DNA from 3 places in the Delftia sp. BGA-UO-ETr-SB1 genome. Region 1 is predicted to be linked to each of the others. Evidence: predicted binding sites of a transcription regulator. Region 1 holds the regulator's gene; each other region holds the start of a gene.
The links. Region 1 encodes LexA, which represses DNA repair genes until DNA is damaged. Its sites were predicted from a motif close to ACTGTATNNNNATACAGT; they were not measured.
Positions count from the first base shown of each region.

Region 2: the regulator LexA is predicted to act here: its motif matches at 6,087-6,104, upstream of AC57B5_RS27875 (putative DNA modification/repair radical SAM protein).
Region 3: the regulator LexA is predicted to act here: its motif matches at 5,335-5,352, upstream of AC57B5_RS22790 (VRR-NUC domain-containing protein).

Region 1 covers NZ_JCAQOW010000004.1:998,308-1,005,731, forward strand. Annotated here, with positions in the region: gene AC57B5_RS05035 (FecR domain-containing protein) at 1-597, opposite strand, end outside; gene AC57B5_RS05040 (sigma-70 family RNA polymerase sigma factor) at 602-1,078, opposite strand; gene AC57B5_RS05045 (hypothetical protein) at 1,335-1,757, opposite strand; gene lexA (transcriptional repressor LexA) at 1,920-2,594, opposite strand; gene AC57B5_RS05055 (asparaginase) at 2,693-3,664, shown strand; gene adk (adenylate kinase) at 3,757-4,413, opposite strand; gene kdsB (3-deoxy-manno-octulosonate cytidylyltransferase) at 4,678-5,469, opposite strand; gene AC57B5_RS05070 (Trm112 family protein) at 5,537-5,719, opposite strand; gene lpxK (tetraacyldisaccharide 4'-kinase) at 5,784-6,800, opposite strand; gene AC57B5_RS05080 (ExbD/TolR family protein) at 6,814-7,239, opposite strand; gene AC57B5_RS05085 (MotA/TolQ/ExbB proton channel family protein) at 7,271-7,424, opposite strand, start outside.
Region 2 covers NZ_JCAQOW010000006.1:2,024,993-2,032,416, reverse strand. Annotated here, with positions in the region: gene AC57B5_RS27895 (DUF5682 family protein) at 1-1,196, opposite strand, end outside; gene AC57B5_RS27890 (AAA family ATPase) at 1,259-2,341, opposite strand; gene AC57B5_RS27885 (DUF5691 domain-containing protein) at 2,412-4,184, opposite strand; gene AC57B5_RS27880 (SWIM zinc finger family protein) at 4,181-5,626, opposite strand; gene AC57B5_RS27875 (putative DNA modification/repair radical SAM protein) at 6,106-7,424, shown strand, end outside.
Region 3 covers NZ_JCAQOW010000006.1:874,887-882,310, forward strand. Annotated here, with positions in the region: gene AC57B5_RS22765 (LysR family transcriptional regulator) at 1-328, opposite strand, end outside; gene AC57B5_RS22770 (porin) at 494-1,510, shown strand; gene AC57B5_RS22775 (Bug family tripartite tricarboxylate transporter substrate binding protein) at 1,547-2,512, shown strand; gene AC57B5_RS22780 (CocE/NonD family hydrolase) at 2,524-4,383, shown strand; gene AC57B5_RS22785 (SDR family NAD(P)-dependent oxidoreductase) at 4,466-5,278, shown strand; gene AC57B5_RS22790 (VRR-NUC domain-containing protein) at 5,388-7,064, shown strand; gene AC57B5_RS22795 (ATP-dependent DNA helicase) at 7,061-7,424, shown strand, end outside.

The sequences.
Region 1 (7,424 bases):
GACATGGCACAGGCCATCGTCCGCAAGATGGACCGTGAAGCGCGTGCCCAGGGCCAGTACGTGGCCTTGCGGGGTCTGCACGCTGAAGGGGCGGCCCAGCGCGTCGGGCTCGGTGGCGACGAGGATGCGGCCACGGTGCAGGCGCAGCAGGCGCTGGCGTTCGTCGAAAACGGTGTCCAAGGCGGTGGCCGTATCCAGGGCCACCAGGGAGCCGTCGGGCAGCGTCAGATTCCGGCGCTCGCCTGTGGCTGTGCGCTGGCCGGCCTGCCAGCTTTCCAGTGGTGCGCCTTTCCAGGCCATCCAGGCCGTGGCGCCGCTGCCCAGGCCCAGCGCCACGCCACGCACCACGGAGCGGCGGGTGGGCGAGGCGCGACGGCCCAGCGCCTGGCGCGCCAGTGGTGCGGGCAGATGCGACAGCTGCACGGTGACGGATTGCACGCGCAGCCAGGCGCGCTGGTGGGCGGGATCGGCCTCATGCCATTTTTGCCAGTCCTGTTGCAGGCCCGCTGTGGCGGAGGCGCCGCGCAGTTTCACGTGCCAGGCGGCGGCCTCATGCAAGGCGCGGCGGTCGTTGCCTTCCAGATGTCTCTCGCCCATGTGGCTATGCCAGGACCAGGCAGCAATGCTCCATCGCCCGGGTCAGGTAGTTGCTGACGGTGCGCAGCGATACACCCAGGCGCTGGGCGATCTCTGGGTAGCTCAGTTCCTCGAACTGGGCCAGCACGAAGGCTTCGCGAACCTTGGGGGGAAGGCCCTGGAGCATGCGGTCCACATCCAGCAGGGTCTGCTGGACGATGGCCTGCTCTTCGGGCGAAGGCGCCAGCGATTGCGGCAACTGGGCCAGATAGTCCAGATAGGACTGCTCCAGCGTGCGGCGGCGAAACAGGTCGGCGACCAGGCCCCGGGCGATGGTGGCCAGGTAGCGCCTGGGTTCGCGGATGTCCTGCTGCGGCAGGGGCGAGCGCAGCAGGCGCACAAAGGTGTCCTGGGCCAGGTCGGCGGCATCGTCACGGTTGCCCAGGCGTTTGCGCAGCAGGCTTTCCAGCCAGGGATGGTGGTTCTGGTAGAGGCTGTGCACGGAGAAGGCTGGGGCGGAGGAGGCGGGCGCGCAGTGGCAATCGCTGCTGCAAAAGATAATAAGAATGCTTATCAATTATCTTTCAGGCCGGCGCCCCTCCCGCAAAGAGGGCATCCACTTGTTGCATGTGCGCTACAGGGCAGTGGTGGCCGCCAGCCTGCACCAGATTTGCGCAGGCCGATTCCTCGTGCGGCACGCGGTCCGCGCCGCCCAGGTTTGTGTCGTGCAAGGTGTGTCGCACACCTTGCATCGGGCCTCAGTTGGACGCTGATCCGCCGTGTGCCTCCATGCGCTCCAGCGCAGCGCAGACATCCGCCATTCGCCCGGAGATGAACAGGCATTCCGGCTGCTCCTGCGGCGACCGCTGGATGATGCGCAGGCCTGAAGGCTGCTCAGGCGCGGATTGCAGGGTGGGCTGCGTCGGCAGCAATGGCAGGATCAGCTGGGCATCTCCATGGTCTGCAGCGCGTGCGGCCTTGCCGCGGCGCTGCTGGCTGCGCCGGCGTGCCTTGCTGAAAGAGATCACGTTGGCGGGCTCGGGTGCTGCGGCAGGTAATGGCTGGCACGCAGGGGCTTGTGCAAGAGGCATGGCCGACTCCATGGCGGTCGCAGTCAGGCGGATGCCATGTGCCAGGCGCAGGAAGGAAAAAGAAGACAGTGTTGGCAGAGCGAATCCCATGTGACGACTCCTGTTGGCGTGTTTCAAAGAGGCATGGACACAGGCAGGATTGCGGTTTGCGGGCAAAGCTCCGCCCAGGGCGAAGCTCCAAGGCTTCGCGCCTACCACCTGGGCGGTGCGTGAAATGGGGTGAGGCGGCCGGAGAAGGGCCGCCAGTCCGGCTTACATGGACATGCTGTTGCGGATCAGCCCCACGGCCAGGCCTTCAATGGCAAAGGCCTCTTCGGGGGCGACGCGAATCACCGGGTAATCGGGGTTTTCCGGCAGAAGTTCCACGCCCTGCGTGGTGCGGCGCAGGCGCTTGACGGTGACTTCGTCACCCAGGCGCGCCACGACGATCTGGCCGTTGCGGGCTTCGTGTGCGGACTGCACGGCCAGCAGGTCGCCGTCCATGATGCCCGCGTCGCGCATGGACATGCCGCGCACGCGCAGCAGATAGTCGGGGCGCGTCTGGAACAGGCTGGGCTCGACGGAATAGGTTTGGTCGATGTGTTCCTGCGCGAGAATGGGTGAGCCCGCCGCAACGCGGCCCACCAGGGGCAGCATCAGCGGTGCCAGGGCCGACAGCGGCAGTCCGAAGCTGGTGCCGCGCGCGGCATTGATGTTGCGCACGGTGTCGGTACGCAGGCGAATGCCGCGCGAGGTGCCGCTGACCAGTTCGATCACGCCTTTGCGGGCCAGGGCCTGCAGGTGTTCCTCGGCAGCGTTGGCGGACTTGAAGCCCAGCGTGTTGGCGATTTCCGCGCGGGTGGGAGGCGCGCCCGTGCGGGAGATGGCGGCCTGGATCAGGTCCAGGATCTGTTGCTGGCGGGCGGTGAGCTTGGGATGGTCGAGCATGGCGTGCGTCCGGTCCTTGAGGGCAGATGGCAGGCTGGGAGGCCATCTGATGATTTATACAGTATCTGTATTTTTAACCAGTTTTCCAAGAGGTGCAAGTGGGGCAGTCAAAGTTGGTGATTCTGGGCACGGGCGGGACCATCGCCGGCCGGGCGGATTCGCAGTCGCAGGGCGTGGGGTACAAGGCCGGGCAGATCACGGTGCAGTCGCTGCTGGAGGCCGTGCCGGACCTGGAGCAGCAGGCGCTGGGACCCGTGCAGACGCAGCAGATCGCGCAGGTGGACAGCAAGGATATAGACTGGCCCGTGTGGCGCGCGTTGCTGCGCGCCTGCATGCAGGCACTGGAGGATGCGGACACACGTGCCGTGGTGATCACGCATGGAACGGACACGCTGGAAGAGACGGCCTGGCTGCTGCACAGCCTGCTGCCGGCCACCAAACCCATCGTGTTGACCTGCGCCATGCGCCCGGCCACGGCCCTGTTAGCAGACGGCCCGCAGAATCTGCGCGATGCCGTGACCGTGGCTGCCAGCGGCGGGCGCAGCGGCGTATGGGTGGTGGCAGGCGGCGAGGTGCATGCGGCAGCCCAGGTGCAGAAGGTCCATCCCTACCGGCTGCAGGCAATGCGCTCCGTGGAAGGCGGGCCGCAGGCGTTGGTGGAGGAAGGGCGTGTGCGCTGGCTGGTGCCCGATGCGCCGTCCGTGCGGGCCGTGGTGCCTGCGCTCACGTCATCAGGTCTGCTGGCGCTGGATGAGCTGCCCTGGGTCGAGGTGGTGTTCAGCGGCGCCTTGGCGCGTGCCAGCGGTGTAGATGCGCTGGTGGCGGCAGGCGTGCGTGGCATCGTCGTGGCTGGCACGGGCAATGCGACGGTTCACGAAGGCATGGAAGCGGCCTTGCAGCGTGCCCGCGACAAGGGTGTCTGGATCTGGCGGGGCACGCGCTGTGCCGAAGGCCTGCCCGTGGCCTCCGGCCTTGGGACCAACCCGGCAGAGGCCGATCTGGCGCAGCTGCCTGTGGCAAAGGCCCGGATTGCGATGATGCTGGCGCTGGCAGCGCAGCCGCGCGATTGAGCCGGGCGGCGACGCCGGTATTTCTTCGGTTGCCGGCGGTCAACAAAAAAGCACCCGCCGGGTGCTTTTTTCGTTGCGGCACATGGCCTGCATCACTCAGCCAGTGCAGCCAGTGCGCGTTGGGTGATGTCCTCGACCGAGCCCAGGCCGCTGATGGCACGGTACTTGGGGGCCGCTGCGGCTTCCTTTTCGGCCCATGCGCGGTAGTAGTCCACCAGGGGGCGGGTCTGGCTGCTGTAGACGTTCAGGCGCTTCTTGACGGTTTCTTCCTTGTCGTCTTCGCGCTGCACCAGCGGCTCGCCGGTCACGTCGTCCTGGCCTTCGACCTTGGGCGGATTGAACTTGACGTGGTAGGTGCGGCCCGAGGCGGGGTGGGAACGGCGGCCGCTCATGCGCTCGATGATGGCGTCGAAGGGCACGTCGATCTCCAGCACGTAGTCCAGCTTCACGCCAGCGGCCTTCATGGCGTCTGCCTGGGGAATGGTGCGGGGAAATCCATCAAACAGGAAGCCGTTGGCGCAATCGGCCTGGGCGATGCGTTCCTTGACCAGATTGATGATCAGGTCGTCGCTGACCAGTTGGCCGGCGTCCATCACGGCCTTGGCCTGCTGGCCCAGGGGCGTTCCGGCCTTGACGGCGGCACGCAGCATGTCACCGGTGGAAATCTGGGGGATGCCGTACTTCTGGCAGATGAAAGCGGCTTGCGTGCCTTTGCCGGCGCCGGGTGCGCCCAACAAAATCAGTTTCATGGAAGTCCTTGAGGAGAGTAGAAATTCTTGTCTGCCGGATCGGCCCACCGGGGCGGACAGTCCATGCGTCATATTTTTGTCGCGGGCAAGGATAGCACGCACAGGGCTAACACTGGCTTACACGCAGAGGGCAAAACTGTCGCCTGTGCAATCTCCAAAAACTGCGTTTTGCTGTCCGACAAAACCGCATGTGCAGTTGTGTTGTGAATGGCGATGCCGGGCATCGCCATTGGCGCATCTGTATTGGTGTATGCGGGATCGGATTCAGGCGGACAACCGGGCGCGCACCCGTTCCAGGTCTTCGGGGGTGTCCACGCCGGGGCCTGGTGCATGGGGCGTGAGGTGGACGGCGATGCGGTGGCCGTGCCACAGCGCACGCAACTGTTCCAGCGCCTCCAGCACCTCGGTAGGGGCGGGAGAAAGCTGCGGGAAGCTGCGCAGGAAACCGGCACGGTAGCTGTAGATGCCAATGTGGCGCAGTGGTGCGAAGCCGGGGTGGCCCGGCGCTGCCGCTGCAGATGCCGCCTCCCACCATGCCTGGCCTGCATGTTCACGCGCAAAGGGGATGGGGGCGCGGCTGAAATAGTGGGCCATGCCCTGGGCATCGCAGACGACCTTGACCACGTTCGGATTGGTGAAGTCGGCCAGGCTGTCGATGGCATGTGCCGCCGTGCCCATGCTGGCCGAGGGCTGCTGCGGCAGCAGGGCGGCCACGGCATCGATGAGGTCGGGAGCGATCAACGGTTCGTCGCCCTGGACGTTGACGACGATGTCGTCGCCATCCAGGCCCAGCAGTTCGCAGGCCTCGGCCAGGCGGTCGCTGCCGCTGGCGTGGTCGCTGCGGGTGAGCACGGCTGCAACGCCGTGCGCGGCGCAGGCGGCGACGATGCTTTCGTCATCGGCCGCGACCACGCAGCGCGTGGCGCCGCTGAGGCCGGCACGCTGTGCCACGCGCACGACCATGGGAAGGCCTCCAATGTCTGCGAGGGGCTTGCCTGGCAGGCGGCTGGAGGCAAGGCGGGCAGGAATCAGAACCGTGAAGGGCGCGGTGGGCATGGTGCGTTGCGGAGAAGGTCGAAAGTGCGGGCGCGGGCGTTGTCGGAAATCGGGCCTTGCGGCGCGATCAGTCCTCGAGCTCGTCGTCGTCCAGCGTGCGGGCTTCGGCCTCCAGCAGCACCGGGATGCCGTCGCGCACGGGGTAGGCCAGGCGCGCGCTGCGCGATACCAGTTCCTGGTGCTCGCGGTCAAAGCGCAGCGGGCCCTTGGTGACGGGGCAGACCAGCAGTTCGAGAAGTTTGGCGTCCATGGCGGATCCTGTGTTTTGGAGGGGGAGGGCGGGCCGTGGCGGCCAGCCAAGACGGTGATGATAGTCAGGCGCGTGGCCTGCGCAGCGCCTGCAGCCGCTGATCCAGCAGCGCCCAGAAATCTGGCGGCAGCTGCAGTTGCAGCGCAACGGACCAGGCCTGGGGATGGGTTCGCCACAGCTTGACCGCATCCTTTTCGGTGCAGACCAGCGGGTCTTCATTGCGTCCCAGGCGCTGGAAGCTCTCAAAATTATAGTGATCCGGCAGCGCCTGGGCGTGCTCCAGCGCCAGGCCCTGTTCAGTGGCCAGCATGGAGAAAAAGGCCTCGGGCCGGGCCACGGCGGCCACGGCCTCCACGGGCCGTCCGCGCAGGGCCGCCAGGGCAATGCGCTCACCGTGCGCATTGACGCCTTCAGCGGCCAGTTGGCGCTGCATGGCAAAGGCGGGGGCATCCGTTGGCGGGCAGGTGCCCGCGTGCAGCACGGCGGTGACGGGGCGCGGCCAGGGTTCGCGCAGCGGGCCTGCCGGTAGCAGCCAGCCATTGCCGATGCCGTCGTCGTTGAAGACGCACAGCTCAATGTCGCGGGCCAGGGCCAGATGCTGCAAGCCGTCGTCGCTGATGACCACATCCACCTGCGGATGGCGAGCGCGCAGGGCCTGGACGGCCTCGATGCGCTTGCGGGCCACGAAGACCGGCACGCCGCTGGCGCGCGCCAGCAGCGCGGGCTCGTCGCCCACATCGGCGGGGGCGCTGTCGGGATGGGCTTCGCGGCAGTCGTCCGTGCTGCGGCCATAGCCGCGCGAGACGATGCCGGGATTCCAGCCGCCATCCCGCAGATGGCGGGCCAGGGCGAGCGTGACGGGGGTCTTTCCGGCGCCGCCCGCAATCACGTTGCCGACGACGATGACCGGAATGCCGGCCTGGCCTGCACGCCTAAAACCCAGTGCATAGGGCAGCCGATGCAGGCCCAGCAGGGCGCGGTACAGCAGGGACAGGGGAAGGAGCGCGCAGGCCAGCGGGCCGCGGTGGCGCCAGGCCGCGCGAAGCCCCCGGGCTGCGGGGGCGGGGCCATTCCGGGGCATTGAGGCCTTGCCCTCAGCGCCCGGCGCTGGCCGAGGTCTGCGTGGCAAAGGTGATCTGGGACAGTCCGGCGCGGCGCGAGGCCTCCATCACCGACACCACGGACTGGTGCGGCGCGGTGGCGTCGGCGCTGATGATGACCACGCTGTCCTTGCCGGCAACGGCCGCTGCGGCCAGTGCCTGGGTCAGGCCGGTGACGCTGCGGTCTTCCACGGTGGTCTTGTTGATGGCGTAGCGGCCGTCGGCAGCGATGGCGACGATGATTTCGCGGGGCCGGTCGCGCTGCTGCTCGACATCGGCCACGGGAAGGGTCAGCTGCAGCTCGGTGAACTTGCTGTAGGTGGTGGACAGCATCAGAAAGATCAGCACCACCAGCAGCACATCGATGAACGGGATCAGGTTGATCTCGGGCTCGTCACGACGGCGGGGACGGAAGTTCATGGCAGGTCTCTCGCGTGCGGGTTCTGCGGGTTCACTTGCCGCCGACGCGCACCAGGTGGCGCACGAACTGCTCGGAGGCCAGCTCCATGCCCAGCAGGTAGCCATCGACGCGGGCGCGGAAGTAGCGCCAGAAGATCAGCGCCGGAATGGCGACGATCAGGCCGAAGGCCGTGTTGTACAGGGCG
Region 2 (7,424 bases), on a different contig from region 1:
CGCGTGGCCTCGATGATGTGGGCGCTGGAGCAGTCCAGGTCCTTGGAGCGCAGCAGATGGGCCACGCGCGCCAGCCAGCCGACGGTGCGCTGGGTGCTGGCGCGTGCCGGGTCGGCAGCAGGTGCGGGCTGGAGCAAGGACTCGGGCACAGGCTCGGAGCAGCGCCACAGATGTTCATACCAGCCCGGCGAATCCACGCCAGCGCCATAGCCGCTGGATGAGCAGAGATTGCGGTAGGTCCAGGGCGCCCAGGTGGCCTGGACCTTGGCCTTGGGCAGGCCCTTGAGCGTGGCGGCATCGGCCTTGGCGGTGACCTGGGCCTGCAGGGCAGGCACATGCCATGCGCCGCAGACCACGGCAATGCGCTGGTGGCCGGCCTTGACGGCCTCGCGCATGCACTGGCGCATCCAGGCTTCGCGCAGCGCCTCGCGCTGGGCGTGGCGTTCTCCGCGCACTTCGTTGGGCAGCTCGGCGCGCACCACGGTCATGGCTTCGGCAATGCCCTCGAACAGGGTGGCGCCGTCGCCGCGTTCCTCGACCATGCGGTTCCACCAGCTTTCGCCGTCGGGGTAGCCAGCGGCCTCGGCCAGCAGGTCCAGCGGATCGTGCCAGTCCTGCGGGGACGGTGCCGAGGGATCGACGGCCAGGTCGGCAGCCGGCACGGACTGCGTGGTGTCGTCGCGGTCCAGGGCCTCGGCGGCATTGCTCTGGAGCTGGCTGCCGTCTGCCGCAGCGGCGACCAAGTCGGAGTCAGAGCCGGTGTCGGCATCTGCATCCTGGCCTCCATCGGCCGCATCCGCGCCTGCATCAGCTGCATCTGCTGCCGCCGCCTCGGCCCGGCGCCGCTCCTGCTCGGCCATGTCCAGCGCCATGCGGTGGGTCTGGGGCAGGTCGATGAAACGCGTGGCCACGCCCTGGCGCGCCGCCCATTGCAGGGCCTGCCATTCGGGCGAGAACTCGGCATAGGGATAGAAGGCGGCATGGGCCGGGCTGTCCTGCACATAGACCAGCATGGCCACGGGCGGCTGCAGGTCGGCATGCTGCAGCATGGGCAGCAGGGACTCGCCCTCGGGCGGTCCCTCCACCAGCAGGCAGTCGGGCTGCAGCTGCTCCAGGGCCTGCAGCAGGCTGCGCGCGCAGCCCGGGCCATGGTGGCGGATGCCGAAGAAATGAAGCGGATTGGCAGAGGTGGCCATACGGGAAGTGCGCAGGAGATGCGCAGAAGATGCGGTCGGTCAGCGGTGCGGGAGTGCGGGCTTCAGAGCTGCTCGCGGCAGGCGCGGTACAGGTCCTTCCAGTCGCTGCGTTCCTTGACCACGGTCTCCAGGTATTCCTTCCAGACCACGCTGTCCTGCACCGGGTCCTTGATCACGGCGCCCAGCAGGCCCGAGGCCACATCGCCCGCGCGCAGCACGCCGTCGCCGAAATGCCCGGCCAGCGCCATGCCGCTGTTGATGACCGAGATGGCCTCGGCCGTGGACAGCGTGCTGCTGGGCGACTTGACGCGCACGGTCTTGCCGTCTTCGGTCTGACCGTTGCGCAGCTCGCGGAAGATCTGCACCACGCGGCGCACTTCCTGCAGGGCCGGCGGCTCGGCGGGCAGGGCCAGGGCGCGGCCCTGCTCGGCCACGCGCTTGGTGACGATCTGCACCTCTTCGTCCTGCGAGGCCGGCACAGGCAGGATGACGGTGTTGAAGCGGCGCTTGAGCGCGCTGGACAACTCGTTCACGCCCTTGTCGCGGTTGTTGGCCGTGGCGATGACCGAGAAGCCCTGCACGGCCTGCACTTCGCTGCCCAGCTCGGGCACGGGCAGGGTCTTTTCGGACAGCACGGTGATCAGCGTGTCCTGCACGTCAGCCGGGATGCGGGTCAGCTCTTCGATGCGGGCGATCTTGCCCAGCTTCATGGCATTGACCAGGGGGCTGGGGATCAGCGCCTTCTCGGACGGGCCGTGGGCCAGCAGCTGGGCGTAGTTCCAGCCGTAGCGCAGCTGCTCCTCGCTGGTGCCGGCCGTGCCCTGCACCAGCATGGTGGAGTCGCCGCTGACGGCGGCCGACAGGTGCTCGGACACCCAGGACTTGGCCGTGCCCGGCACGCCGTACAGCAGCAGGGCGCGGTCGGTGGCCAGGGTGGAGACGGCGATTTCCATCAGGCGCGGATTGCCGATGTACTTGGGGCTGACTTCAAAGCCGTTGCCGAGCTTGCCGCCCATCAGGTACTGGAGCACGGCCCAGGGCGAGAGCTTCCAGTTGGGCGGACGCGGACGGTCGTCCACCTTGCGCAGGGCTTCGAGTTCTTCGGCGAATTGCTGTTCGGCATGCTGGCGCAGGACTTGGCTCATGGTGTGCTTCCGGGAAGGGGTAAGGGTTGGATTCGGTTCGGTTCGGGGTATGCGGCAGGACGGGCGCGGCTCAGGCCGGGCCGCGCAGGGCAACAAAGGCCTGGTGCAGGCCCAGGCGCAGATCGACGATGCGCTCCAGATGGCCGCGCATGCGCTCCTCGTCCCAGGGCCGCACGCGGCTGCGTTCGAGGCGCGCCTGCTGCTGGGGCGTGAGGGGAATGCTTGCCGGTGCGGCAACTGCAGCGGCTGTGGCGGTAGCGGTGGCCGTGACTGCTGCCGCAGCAGCAGCAGGTTCGGTTTGCGGCTCGGGCTCAGGCTCGGGCTGCGCATCCAGCACCGAGGGCTTGCGCCACAGTTCGGCAAAGCGCTCCAGCGCGGTCACGTCCAGCATGCGCGCACAGGACAGCAGGGCTTGGTCGGCGCGGTAGCTGTGCCAGTTGCCCGTAATCTGCTTGCCGCCCACGGCCACGTGCAGTGCCTCGGTCAGCCGCACAGACAACGCGGGCGAAAGCAGTTCGGCACCGCCCAGCGACTGGGACATGCCCTCGATGGCATCGATGAGCTTGTGCCGGTCGCGCTCGAACTGGGCAATCCAGCGGGACTCGCGTTCCTCGCGGGACAGCCGGGCCATGAGGGCGGGCAGGAGAGCGTCGTGGCGCATGTCGCGGCCCATGGTCTGGGCGGCATCGATCCATTCCACGTCCAGCTGGTACTGCAGGGCCTGCACCCAGCCCTGGCGCAGCGAGGACTTCCAGTCGCTGCGCCGGCTCCACTCCATCACTTCCAGGGGCGTCAGGCCCAGGGCGCGGGTCCAGAAGGACACGGGCGTGAGCTGCACCATCTGCTCCAGCAGCCAGGCCTTCTTGCCGCCACGGTGGTAGGCGTCGGGCTTGAGCGTGATGCCGTCGCGCTCCCATTCCTTGAGGCCTTCTTCGGGAGGCTCCACGATCCACTGGCCCTTGTCGTCCTGCTGCAGCATGGACTGCATCCAGCCCATGACGCGCTGGCTGTGCGCGCTGTCCGGCAGGCACGAGAGCATTTGCGCGGCGTTCTCGCGGATCTCCTTGCTGCGGTCGGACAGCAGTTTTTCGAGCAGCGGCTCATCGTCCATGCCCAGCCCCACGGCCAGGGCCTGGACCAGGGGCAGGCGCTCCTTGGCGCCCAGCTCCTTCAGGCTGCCTTCCAGCCGCGTGCGGGCCTTGGCGGCATCGGTTGCGCGCTCGCTGCGCAGCAGGGCCACGCGCTGCTCCACCGAGCCCTCCTGCCAGACCAGTTCGGGGTCGGCGGTTTCCTCCACGCCGCTGGCATAGCCCCATTGCGGGTTGAGCGTGCCCAGCCAGCGCCCGCGCTCGCCCAGCACGGGGGCCAGCCACTGGCGCAGCTCCACGGACTGGCGGCCCTGCTCCAGCGCAGGCACCAGCAGATCGTGGGGCAGGCGCTGGCCGGCCTGGTCCAGGGTACGCAGCATGGAGGCCTGCAGCTCGAACGGGCCGTCCTTGAGCACGTCGCCCATCAGGGTGTGCAGGCGCGCATCGGCAGGCGCAGTGCGCGACTCCGCAGGCGCTGCGGCCGGCACGGCCAGCGGTGCCGTCAGGCGCACCAGCGCGCCAGGCTGCCAGCCGGCCCGCTCGAACACGGCCGCCACGGCGCTGGCGCGCAGCAGTTGCTGGGCGGGCGAGTCACCGGCCACGTCAGTGCGGGGCTGCAGCGCGGCCTGCACGGCCTGCTGCGACCCGCTTGCGGACGGGTCCACGCCCGAAGCCAGCGCAGGCGGCACGGCCAGCCGGTCCGAGCCGACCATGGCCGATTGCTGCAGCGCAGCCCAAAGTTGTGCGTTGCTCATACCGGATCACCCTGGTTCTGCCAGATACATTGCTGGGCGGTTTCGCCTTCGCGGGCCTGCCAGGCGCTCAGCAGCCGCCAGCGGCCCACGGCCGGGCCGGGTTCCCATTCGCCAAACAGCTGCATGGGCGCACCGCCGCTGAGCGCCAGCAGGCGCCAGGCCTCGGCATCGTCAATCGCCACGGGAACGGGCTGCACTGGCACCGCCGTGCCAGGGGCGACCGGCGATGCATCCAGCGCTTGAGGCCAGGCCGCGAACCACTGGCCCTGGGCGGGCACCAGCCGCAGCCGGTCCTGGCACAGCGGCTGCGTGGCCTGCAGCGGGTTGGCAGCAATGCGCTGGCCCAGCAGTTGCAGGACGTCGCCCCCGGCCGAGGTGGCCAGCGGGCTGGCGCCATCGGCAGGCAGCGCAGGCCCGTTGCCATTGGCCGCAATGGCGCGCAGCGGCGCATGGCCCGGATAGAAATTCAGCGCGCAGCCGTAGCGATGGCCCGGCACCCAGGCCGATTCGAAGCCGCGCCCGCCCTGCGCATAGTCCAGCACCAGGGCCATGCGCCCCGTGCGCTGGCCCTGCAGCCAGACGCGCCGCTCCATGAGCCGGCCTTCGCGCTCGATCATGCGCAGGCCGGCCACCAGCCATTCGTCCTCGACCAGCTGGCCCCTGGCCTGCACCTCGGCCTTGTCCATGGGCCAGCCCAGCGCGGCCATCACGTCGGCCTTGACCTCGGGGCTGAGCGACTCGCGGCGGCGAACGGCGTCGATGATCAACTGCCAGTGGCCCAGCTGCACCAGCATGTCGCGCGGCCAGTCGCGGTGGCTGTCCACCAGATCCCGGCAGTCCTTGATGCGCGCCGCCATGCCGGTGGCCTGCGCATCGACCATGCGCGCGGCCATGTTGTTCCAGCGCTGGCGCATCTGCGTGTCGCTGGCCTGGTTGGCCAGGCCCGCACGCACCATGTCCTGCATCCACAGCGACAGTTCCTGCAGGCCGGCTTCGACCTTGTCCCAGCGCTTGTCCTCGCGCCTGGCCTGCTGTTTGGCCGCGACCTCGGGATCGGGTGGCGGCTCGGCCGCTGCGGCGGCAGCCTTGGCCTCTTTCTTCTCGGCCTTTTCCTGGCGGCTGTCCAGCCAGGTCTGCACCCAGGCGGGCGGATCAACGCCTTCGGGGACTTGCCCGCCGGCACGCATCAGCATCAGCGCAAGCCCGTGCTTGCAGGGGAATTTGCGGCTGGGGCAAGAGCATTTGAAGGAAGGCCCCGACAGGTCCACCTGGGTCTGGTAGGGCTTGCTGCCGCTGCCCTGGCATTCACCCCAGACCGCCACGTCATTGGCGCCCATGGCGGGCCATTTGGCGGGCGATTGCAGGCCCTTGGCGGCCTTGCTGGATGAGGCGTCCGGCGACAGCGCCAGCACTTCGCTCTCTGTTCCTAATACACGCGACACCGAAGCTCCCTCTCCAAGTGTTTGTCATCGCCGAGCGCATTGAATGAAACGGCACCGCCCGGCAAACCCGAAAGCCTATCAGCAATAGTTATCGGCAATTTGAAACAATTCACAACAACACCCAACCTCTCTCCCATGAATGGGAACCCCCCATGGCGTGCAGCCAGCTGCGCTATATCAGCGCGTGCATTGATGGCACCAAGCCATGCCAGTCTTCAGGCATTGCGAAAGACGCAGAAAACACGCATTCACCATTTCCTGCGATGCACATCGCCACCCATTGAAAGCAAGCACTCATTCCGCACCTGAAAACGGTTTCATTCCATTGCACTGGCAACCATTGCAATCCGCTGGCCATTGCGATAGCGCGACAGTGCGTTCGACCCGCAGCCAGGCAAGGCCGGACCAGACCCTGGCTGGGGGATGGGCTCTCAGAAAACCGGACGTGTCAGGCAAATATACTGTATATTTATACAGCCATGGAGCTGCAACGCAAACTTTTCATCCTCGCCGACGCCGCCAAGTACGACGCCAGCTGCGCCTCCAGCGGATCGCAGGGGCGCGACTCGCTGGACGGCAAGGGCATGGGCTCGGTCACCGGCATGGGCATCTGCCACAGCTATGCGCCCGACGGGCGCTGCATCTCGCTGCTCAAGATCCTGCTGACCAATGTCTGCATCTTCGACTGCCGCTACTGCATCAACCGCAAGAGCTCCAACGTGCAGCGCGCCCGCTTCACGGTGGCCGAGGTGGTGCAGCTGACGCTGGACTTCTACCGGCGCAACTGCATCGAGGGGCTGTTCCTGTCCAGCGGCATCATCCGTTCCAGCGACTACACCATGGAGCAACTGGTGGAAGTGGCGCGCCGCCTGCGCGAGGAGCATGACTTTCGCGGCTACATCCATCTGAAGACCATCCCGGATGCCGCCCCCGAATTGCTGGCCCAGGCAGGCCGCCATGCCGACCGCCTGAGCATCAATGTGGAACTGCCCACGGCCAGCGGCCTGGCGCAGTTCGCGCCTGAAAAGGATGGGCAGCGCATACGCCAGGCCATGCAGGGCGTGGACCGGCATGTGCAGGCCTGGCGCGCGGCCACGCGCGAGCAGCGCCAGGCGCAGTCCCTGCCCGGCGCGCCCGCACAGCGCGCCGCCGTGCCGCGCTTTGCGCCGGGCGGGCAGAGCACGCAGATGATCGTGGGCGCCGACCGCGCAACCGATGCCGACATCCTCGAATCCAGCCACACGCTGTATGCGGGCTACGGCCTGCGCCGCGTGTACTACTCGGCCTTCAGCCCCATTCCCGATGCCTCGCGCGATCTGCCGCCGCAGGCGCCACCCCTCATGCGCGAGCACCGGCTCTACCAGGCCGACTGGCTGATGCGCTTTTACGGCTACGGGGCGGGCGAGATCGCGGCGGCCAGCCGCCACGGCATGCTGGACCTGGAGATCGACCCCAAGCTGGCCTGGGCACTGGCCAACCGACAGCAGTTCCCCGTGGACCTCAACCGTGCGCCGCGCAGCCTGCTGCTGCGCGTGCCGGGCCTGGGCACGCAGACGGTGGACCGCCTGCTGGCGGCGCGCCGCGTGCGCAGGCTGCGGCTGGACGATCTGCTGCGGCTGCGCGCCCCCGTGCAAAAGGCCCTGCCCTTCGTGCTGATCGACGGCCACCGGCCCCTGCTGGGCGAGACCGACTCGGCCGCGCTGCGCACCCGGCTGATCGCTCAGTCGCAGGCCAGCCAGGCCCAGGCACGGCACAGCGGCATGCGCGTGCAAAGCGCGCTGCAGGCCAGCCTGTTCTA
Region 3 (7,424 bases), on a different contig from region 1:
CCGGCATCAGCGAGGTGGCCAGGGTGCCGGGCACGGCCACCTTGAGCAGCCGGCGCTTGAAGCCGCCCAGCCGCAACTGCTCGGCATGGCGGCGAAAGCACTGGGCCGAATCCATGAGCACCTGGGCGTCGTGCAGCAGGGCCTCGGCCTCCTGCGTGGGCACCAGGCGGCCTTTTTCGCGGATGAAAAGCCGCAGGCCCAGGTCCTGCTCCAGCTGGGCCAGCAGGCGGCTGATGCCGGGCTGGGACAGCCCCAGGCGCTCGGCCGCACCCGTGGTGGAGCCGCTGAGCATGATGGCCTGGAAGGCTTCGAGTTGCTTGAAATTCATGGGTTGTACAGGCGGTGCTTGCATGATGGCAGCGCGGCCGGGGGCGCGCACGGCGCATCACGAATCGCATAGGGTAATACGCGTCCGTCATACCGTTGTGGTGGATGCGGGGGCTCCTGAGAATCGGCGGCGTCAGAACACGCACAACACAAGGAGCAAGATTCCATGAAGGCCCTGCCAAGCATTGCCGCCGTCTGCAGCCTGTCCATCGCGGCCCTGGGCCACCCGATTGCGCATGCGCAGGACATGCAGGTCTACGGCCAGATCCGGCTGACCGTGAACCACCTCAAGACCGGCAATGCCGGCTCCACCATGGAAGAGCGCGACAACGCCTCGCGCCTGGGCTTTCGCGGCAAGGAGGAGCTGGGCGGCGGCCTGCAGGCGCTGTTCGGCATGGAGATGGGGCTGGATGCGGACACGGGCTCGCTGACCACGCCGGCCTTTCGCAACAGCTACGTGGCGCTGCGCGGCAGCCTGGGCACGGTGGCCCTGGGCCGGCTGGACTCGGCCAATCCCACGGGCTCGCCGCTGTACTCGCAGGTCACGGGCATCACCTCGTTCGCGGCCAATGACGCCGGGGCCACGGCCATCGGCACCTCCATGCTCAATGCGCGCAACCGCACCTCCAATTCGCTGGGCTACCAAAGCCCGTCGTGGGGCGGCACGGTGTTCCGTGCGCGCTACTACCTGCGCGGCGATGCCAAGGCCCCAGGGCTGGAGGACGACGCCAGATCGCTGGACCTGGGCCTGAGCTACGCCGCAGGCCCGTGGACGGCCGGCCTGGGCTACGCCAAGGACACGCGCGCCGGGGGCCTGCTGGCCAACGAGTTCGACAGCAAATGGCAGATGGGCCTGCGCTACAGCTTTGGTGCCATCGAGCCCTATGTGCTGCTGGGCCGCGACCGCTTCAACCACAAGCCCGGCGTCTCGCGCGCCGACGTGGACTACTGGATGCTTGGCACGCGGCTGCGCCATGGCGCGCACGCCGTGGTGCTCAACCTGATGCAGCGCGACGTGCAGACCTCGCTGACCGGCAAGCGCAGGCGCCAGCAGCTGGCCTATACCTATGCGCTGTCCAAGCGCACCGAACTGCAGGCCTTCGTGGACCACGACGGCGTGGACTCCAGCCGCCCCAACGTGGCCGTGCGCGCCATCGGCGCGGGCGTGCGCCATGACTTCTGACCGTCCTGCACACCCGCATCAAGAATGGAGATTCCCATGACCCACTTCCAACGCTTCCTGTCCATGGCTTTCCTGGCACTGGGCCTTGCGCCCTTGCCCGGCCATGCGGCCGAATTCCCGGAAAAGCCCGTGCGCATCGTCGTGCCGTTCCCCGCCGGTGCCGCGGCCGATGCCGCCATGCGCGTGGTGGCCCGCAAGATGTCCGAGCTGTGGCGCCAGCCCGTGGTCATCGACAACCGCCCCGGCGTGCATGGTTTCCAGCTGGTGTCCTCCGCGCCGGCCGATGGCTACACCCTGCTGCTGGGCGCGGGCTCGGGCATGGTGACGGCGCCCCTGCTGTCCAGCAAGCTGTCCTACAACCCCTCGCGCGACTTCGTGCCCGTGGGGCGTGTGCTGATCAACGTGCCCATCCTCACCACGCACCCCAGCCTCAATGTGAGCACCGTGCAGGAGCTGGTGGCGCTGGCGCGCAAGAACCCCGGTGCGCTGAACTACAGCTCCAGCGGCAACGGCACGCCAGGCCATCTGTCCATGGAAATGTTCCAGGCCGCCACGGGCACGCGCATGCTGCAGATCCCCTACAAGGGCGGCGCGCCCGCCGTCAACGAACTGGTGGGCGGCCATGTGCAGCTGGGCATCAATGCCGTGCCCAGCGTGGTGCTGCAGATCAAGGCCGGCAAGCTCACGCCGCTGGCCGTGGCCAGCGCCACGCGCTCGCGTGCGCTGCCGCAGGTGCCCACCATGGCCGAGGCGGGCGTCAAGGACTTCGAATACGACATCTGGTATGCGCTGTTCGCGCCCACCGGCACGCCGCCTGCGGTGGTGGCCAAGGTCAATGCCGCGCTGGTGCGCTCGCTGCAGGACCGTGAAGTGGCCAAGTCTCTGGAGGCACAGGGCGCCGAGCCCGCGCCCACCACGCTCCAGGAGCTGGCGCGCTTCATGCAGGAAGACACGGCGCGCTGGGCCAAGCTGGTCAAGGAACGCAACCTCAAGCTCGACTGAGCGCCAGCAGAATGAGCAACACATCAATCACCCGCCTGGGCGGCGTGGTCCGCCATAGCCTCGTCGTGCCCATGCGCGACGGCGTGCGCCTGGCCACCGACCTGTATCTGCCCGAGAGCCTCGGCCCCTACCATCCCGGCCCGCTGCCCGTGCTGCTGGAGCGCACGCCCTACGGCAAGAACGAGGAAACGCGCCGCGAGCGCAGCGCGGCCAACCCCCTTCCCATGCGCCGGGGCGAGGTGGCGGCCCGCTTTGCGCGCGAAGGCTATGCCGTGGTCGTGCAGGACTGCCGGGGCCGCTTCGGCTCCGAAGGCCAGTTCACCAAATACCTGGGCGAGGCCCACGATGGCGCCGACACCCTGCAATGGATCATGGTGCAGCCCTGGTGCAACGGCAGCGTGGGTACCTACGGCCTGTCCTACGCCGCGCACACGCAGACTGCGCTGGCCACGCAGAGGCCGCCGGGCCTCAAGGCCATGTTCCTGGAATGCGGCGGCTTTGCGAATGCCTACCGGGGCGGCATACGCCACGGCGGTGCCTTCGAGCTGAAGCAGGCCGTCTGGGCCCTTCGCAATGCGCGCAGCGGCAGCAACCACTTGGAGCCCGCAGCGCGCCAGGCGCTGGAGCAGGCCGACATCGGCCAGTGGTGCCTGCGCCTGCCCTGGTCGCGCGGCGACTCGCCGCTGCAGTGGGCGCCCGAGTACGAGGACTACCTGTTCAGCCAGTGGGAGCGCGGCAGCTTTGACGACTACTGGCGCCAGCCCGAGCTGTACGCTGCCGGCCACTACGGCGCCTTCGACGGCCTGGCCGTGATGCTGATGTGCGGCTGGTGGGACCCGTATGCGCAGACCACCACGGACAACTACCTGGGCCTGTCGCGCGGCAATGGCCGGGTCCGCATGGTGCTGGGCCCCTGGACCCATGGCGAGCGCAGCGTCCCGCATGCGGGCGATGTGGATTTCGGGCCCGATGCCGTGCTCGACGGCGCGCTGGCCGACGACTACGTGGCCATGCGCCTGGCCTGGTTCGACCACTGGCTCAAGGGCCGGCCCATGCCCGCGCGCCAGCAAGCCGCCGTGCGCTACTTCCGCATGGGCGGCGGATCGGGCGCGCGCACGGCCCAGGGCCGGCTGGACCACGGCGGGGCCTGGCGCAGCGCCGACCACTGGCCCGTGCCCGGCACGCAGCCCACGGCCTGGCACCTGCACGCCGACGGCAGGCTGGCCCGCGAGCCCGCGCCGCAGCCGGGCGTGCGCAGCTACCGCTTTGACCCGGCCTGCCCCGTGCCCACCCTGGGCGGCTCCACCACCTCGGGTGAGCCGCTGATGTTCGCAGGCGCCTACGACCAGGTCACGCACGAGAGCACCTTCGCCGCCCGCCCGCCCTACGGCCCGCTGTCCGAGCGCGGCGACGTGCTGGTGTTCCAGACCGAGCCGCTGCAGCAAGACCTGGAGGTCACGGGCACCATCACCATCGAGCTGCAGGTGTCCTCGTCCGCGCCCGACACGGACTTCACCGCCAAGCTCATCGACCAGTACCCGCCCAGCGCCGACCATCCGCAGGGCTATGCGATGAACATCACCGACGGCATCCTGCGCTGCCGCTACCGCAACTCATGGGAGCAGCCCGAGCTGATGACGCCCGGCGAGGTGGTGGCCATCACCATCGAGCCCATGCCCACCTCCAACCTGTTCCGCAAGGGCCACCGCATCCGCCTGGACATCTCCAGCAGCAACTTCCCGCGCTTCGACGTGAACCCCAACACCGGCGCGCCCGAGGGCAGTGCGGGGCCCAGGCAGGTGGCGGTCAACAGCCTGCATCTGGGCGGCTGCCATGCCTCGCGCATCGTGCTGCCGGTGGTGGCGGTCTAGGCGGGGAACACGCGGGTTTGGCTGCCTGGCATGTTTCGCAATTTGGTTGTACCATGCAACCAAATTGCGAAGGAACATCGCCATGGACATGCAGCAGCGTCAGTTGGAACTGGCCGGCCCCCTGCCGGCCCTTGTACCATCTGGGCGGCTCCGGGGGCGTGTCTGCCTGGTGGTGGGCGCCACCAGCGGCATAGGCCGGGCCACCGCCCTGCGCATGGCCGAGGAGGGCGCCGCCGCCGTGGTGGTCACGGGGCGCCGCCGTGAGCTGGGCCTGGAGCTGGAGCAGGAAATCCGGCAGCGAGGGGCAGACGGCCTTTTTCTGGCCTGCGATGCAACGCGGCAGGAGGACATGGCGGCGGTGGTGGAGCAGGCCGTGGCGCGCTTCGGGCGGCTGGACGCGGCCTTCAACAATGCGGGCTTCCAGGAGCGCCGTGCCGCGCTGGCCGAGCAGGATGACGCGGTCTTCTCCCAGGTCTTCGACACGAATGTGCGTGCGGTCTTCCACGCCATGCGCCATGAACTGGCGGCCATGCTGGCCACGGGCGGCGGCACCATCGTGAACAACACCAGCGTCAGCGGCATACGCAATCCCAATCCGGGCCTGTCGCTGTACGGGGCCTCCAAGGCTGCGGCCCTGTCGCTGACCCGCGCCGCCGCCATGGAGTACGCGCCGCGCGGCATCCGCATCAATGCCGTTGCCCCTGGCCGCGTGGTCACGGACATGATGCTGGGCTCGGGCATTGCCGACATGCATGCCGTGGCGGCGGGCCTGCCGCTGCGGCGCATGGGCCATCCGCAGGAGGTGGCCACGGCCGTCGTCTGGCTGATGTCGGACGAGGCGGCCTTTGTGGTCGGGCACTGCCTGGCGACCGATGGCGGCTTCCTGGCCGGATGAGCCTGCCCGGGGCAAGTCCGTTGCGCGAAGTGAGCACTACCGGGTTTGATATGATGACTGTATAAAGATACAGTTTTCGAGCGGCCTGGCTGCCCGATCTGCCAGGCCCATGCTCCCTCCCCACCGCTTCTACTACCTGCACAACTTCCAGCGCGCGCTGGACTGGATTGGCCAGCGTTACGGCGATCTGCTGGACGCGCCCGAGCAGGCATTCCTCACCCGTTTCACGCAGCTGCCCCAGCCCTCGCAGGCGCTGATGGTGCGTTTGCTGATGCGGCGCGGGCCGTGGTTTCGGGCCGGCAAGCTGGTGTACGAAGAGATTCCCGGCATTGCCGAGGCAGCCGCGCCCCTGCTGGAGCTGGGCTGGCTGGACGCGGACCACCCCATCGCGCTGGAGGAGCTGTTTGCGCTGCACACCAAGCCCGAGCTGCTGCAGCTGTTCGCAGGCGCACCCGTTCATTCAGGCCTGCGCAAGGCCGAGCTTTTGCAGGCCCTGCAGCCCCTGCATGAGGCGCCCAGGCCCTATGCGCAGTGGCAGCCCCAGGGCGTCGGAGCCGGCGAAGCCGCCTGGCGCGTGATGGTGGGTGCGCTGTGCGAGCGCTTTCGGCTGATGTTCTTCGGCAATCTCTACCAGGACTGGTCGGAATTCGTGCTGGCCGACCTGGGCGTGTTCCGCTACGAGGCCGTGGCCTTCGATGCGGCCTCGCGTGCCTTCCAGTCGCGCGACGATGTCGATGGCTACCTGGCCCTGCAGGCCTGCCGCGCGGCGCTGGATGAGGGCGTGGAGATCGATGCGCTGCTGCAGCAGGTCGCCGGCTGCGCCAGCGGCAATGCCTGGCTGGAGCAGCGCCGCGCCAAGGTGCTGCTGCGCATAGGCCAGGCCTGCGAGCGCATGCAGGACTGGGAGCGTGCCGAGCAGGCCTATGCGCAAAGCCGCTACCCCGGCGCCCGCCACCGGCGCATGCGCGTGTACGAGCGCATGGAGCGCTTTGCCGATGCCATGGCGCTGGCCCAGGCCGCCCAGGCCCAGCCCGAGAGCGACGAGGAGCTGCAGCGCGTGGCGCGCATGCTGCCGCGCCTGCGCCGCAGCCTGGGGCAGGGCGCGCGCGGGCGTGCGGCGGCGCTGGCGCCCGTGGTGGCGCAGATGCGCATGGACGTGGAGCTGGAGCTGCCGGCGCGGCCCGCATCGGTCGAATACGTACTGCGCGACCACTGGCACAGCGACGCCGCGCCGGTGTTCTATGTGGAGAACGCGCTCATCAACTCGCTGTTCGGCCTGCTGTGCTGGCCGGCCATCTTCGCGCCGCTGCCGGGCGCTTTCTTCCACCCGTTCCAGAGCGGCCCGGCCGACCTGTCCGCACCCGACTTCGTGCAGCGCCGCGCAGCCTTGTTTGAGGAATGCCTGGCGCATCTGGACGATGGCAGCTGGCGCGAGGTCATCGTGCAGCGCCATGCCGACAAGCAGGGCCTGCAGTCGCCCTTCGTGTTCTGGGGCACGCTGAGCGCGCCGCTGCTGGCGCTGGCGCTGGACTGCATTCCGGCCGCCCACCTCAAGCTGTTCTTTGCGCGGCTGCTGCGCGACGTGCAGGCCAACCGCACGGGCTTTCCCGATCTGGTGCGTTTCTGGCCGGCCGAGCGCCGTTACGAACTGGTCGAGGCCAAGGCCCCCGGCGACAAGCTGCAGGACAACCAGATCCGCTGGCTGCAGTACTGTGCCGAGCACGGCATTCCCGTGCGCGTGTGCCATGTGCAGTGGCGCGGCCAGCCGCTGGGAGAGGCCGCGTGAGCTACACCGTGGCCGTGCGCGCGCTGTGCGAGTTCACGGCACGCGCGGGCGACCTGGACCTGCGCTTCACGCCCGCGCCCAGCGCGCTGGAGGGCATGGCCGGCCACAGCCTGGTGCAGTCGCGCAGGGGCAAGGACTACGAGACCGAGATCAGCCTGGCCGGTGAGTACGGCGACCTGCGCGTGCGCGGCCGTGCCGACGGCTTCGACGCCCAGGCTGGCCAGCTCGAGGAAATCAAGACCTACCGGGGCCAGATCGAGGGCGTGCGCGCCCACCACCGCGCCCTGCACTGGGCCCAGGCGCGCATCTACGCCCATCTGCTGTGCCAGGCGCGCAGCCTGCAGCGGCTGCGCGTGGCGC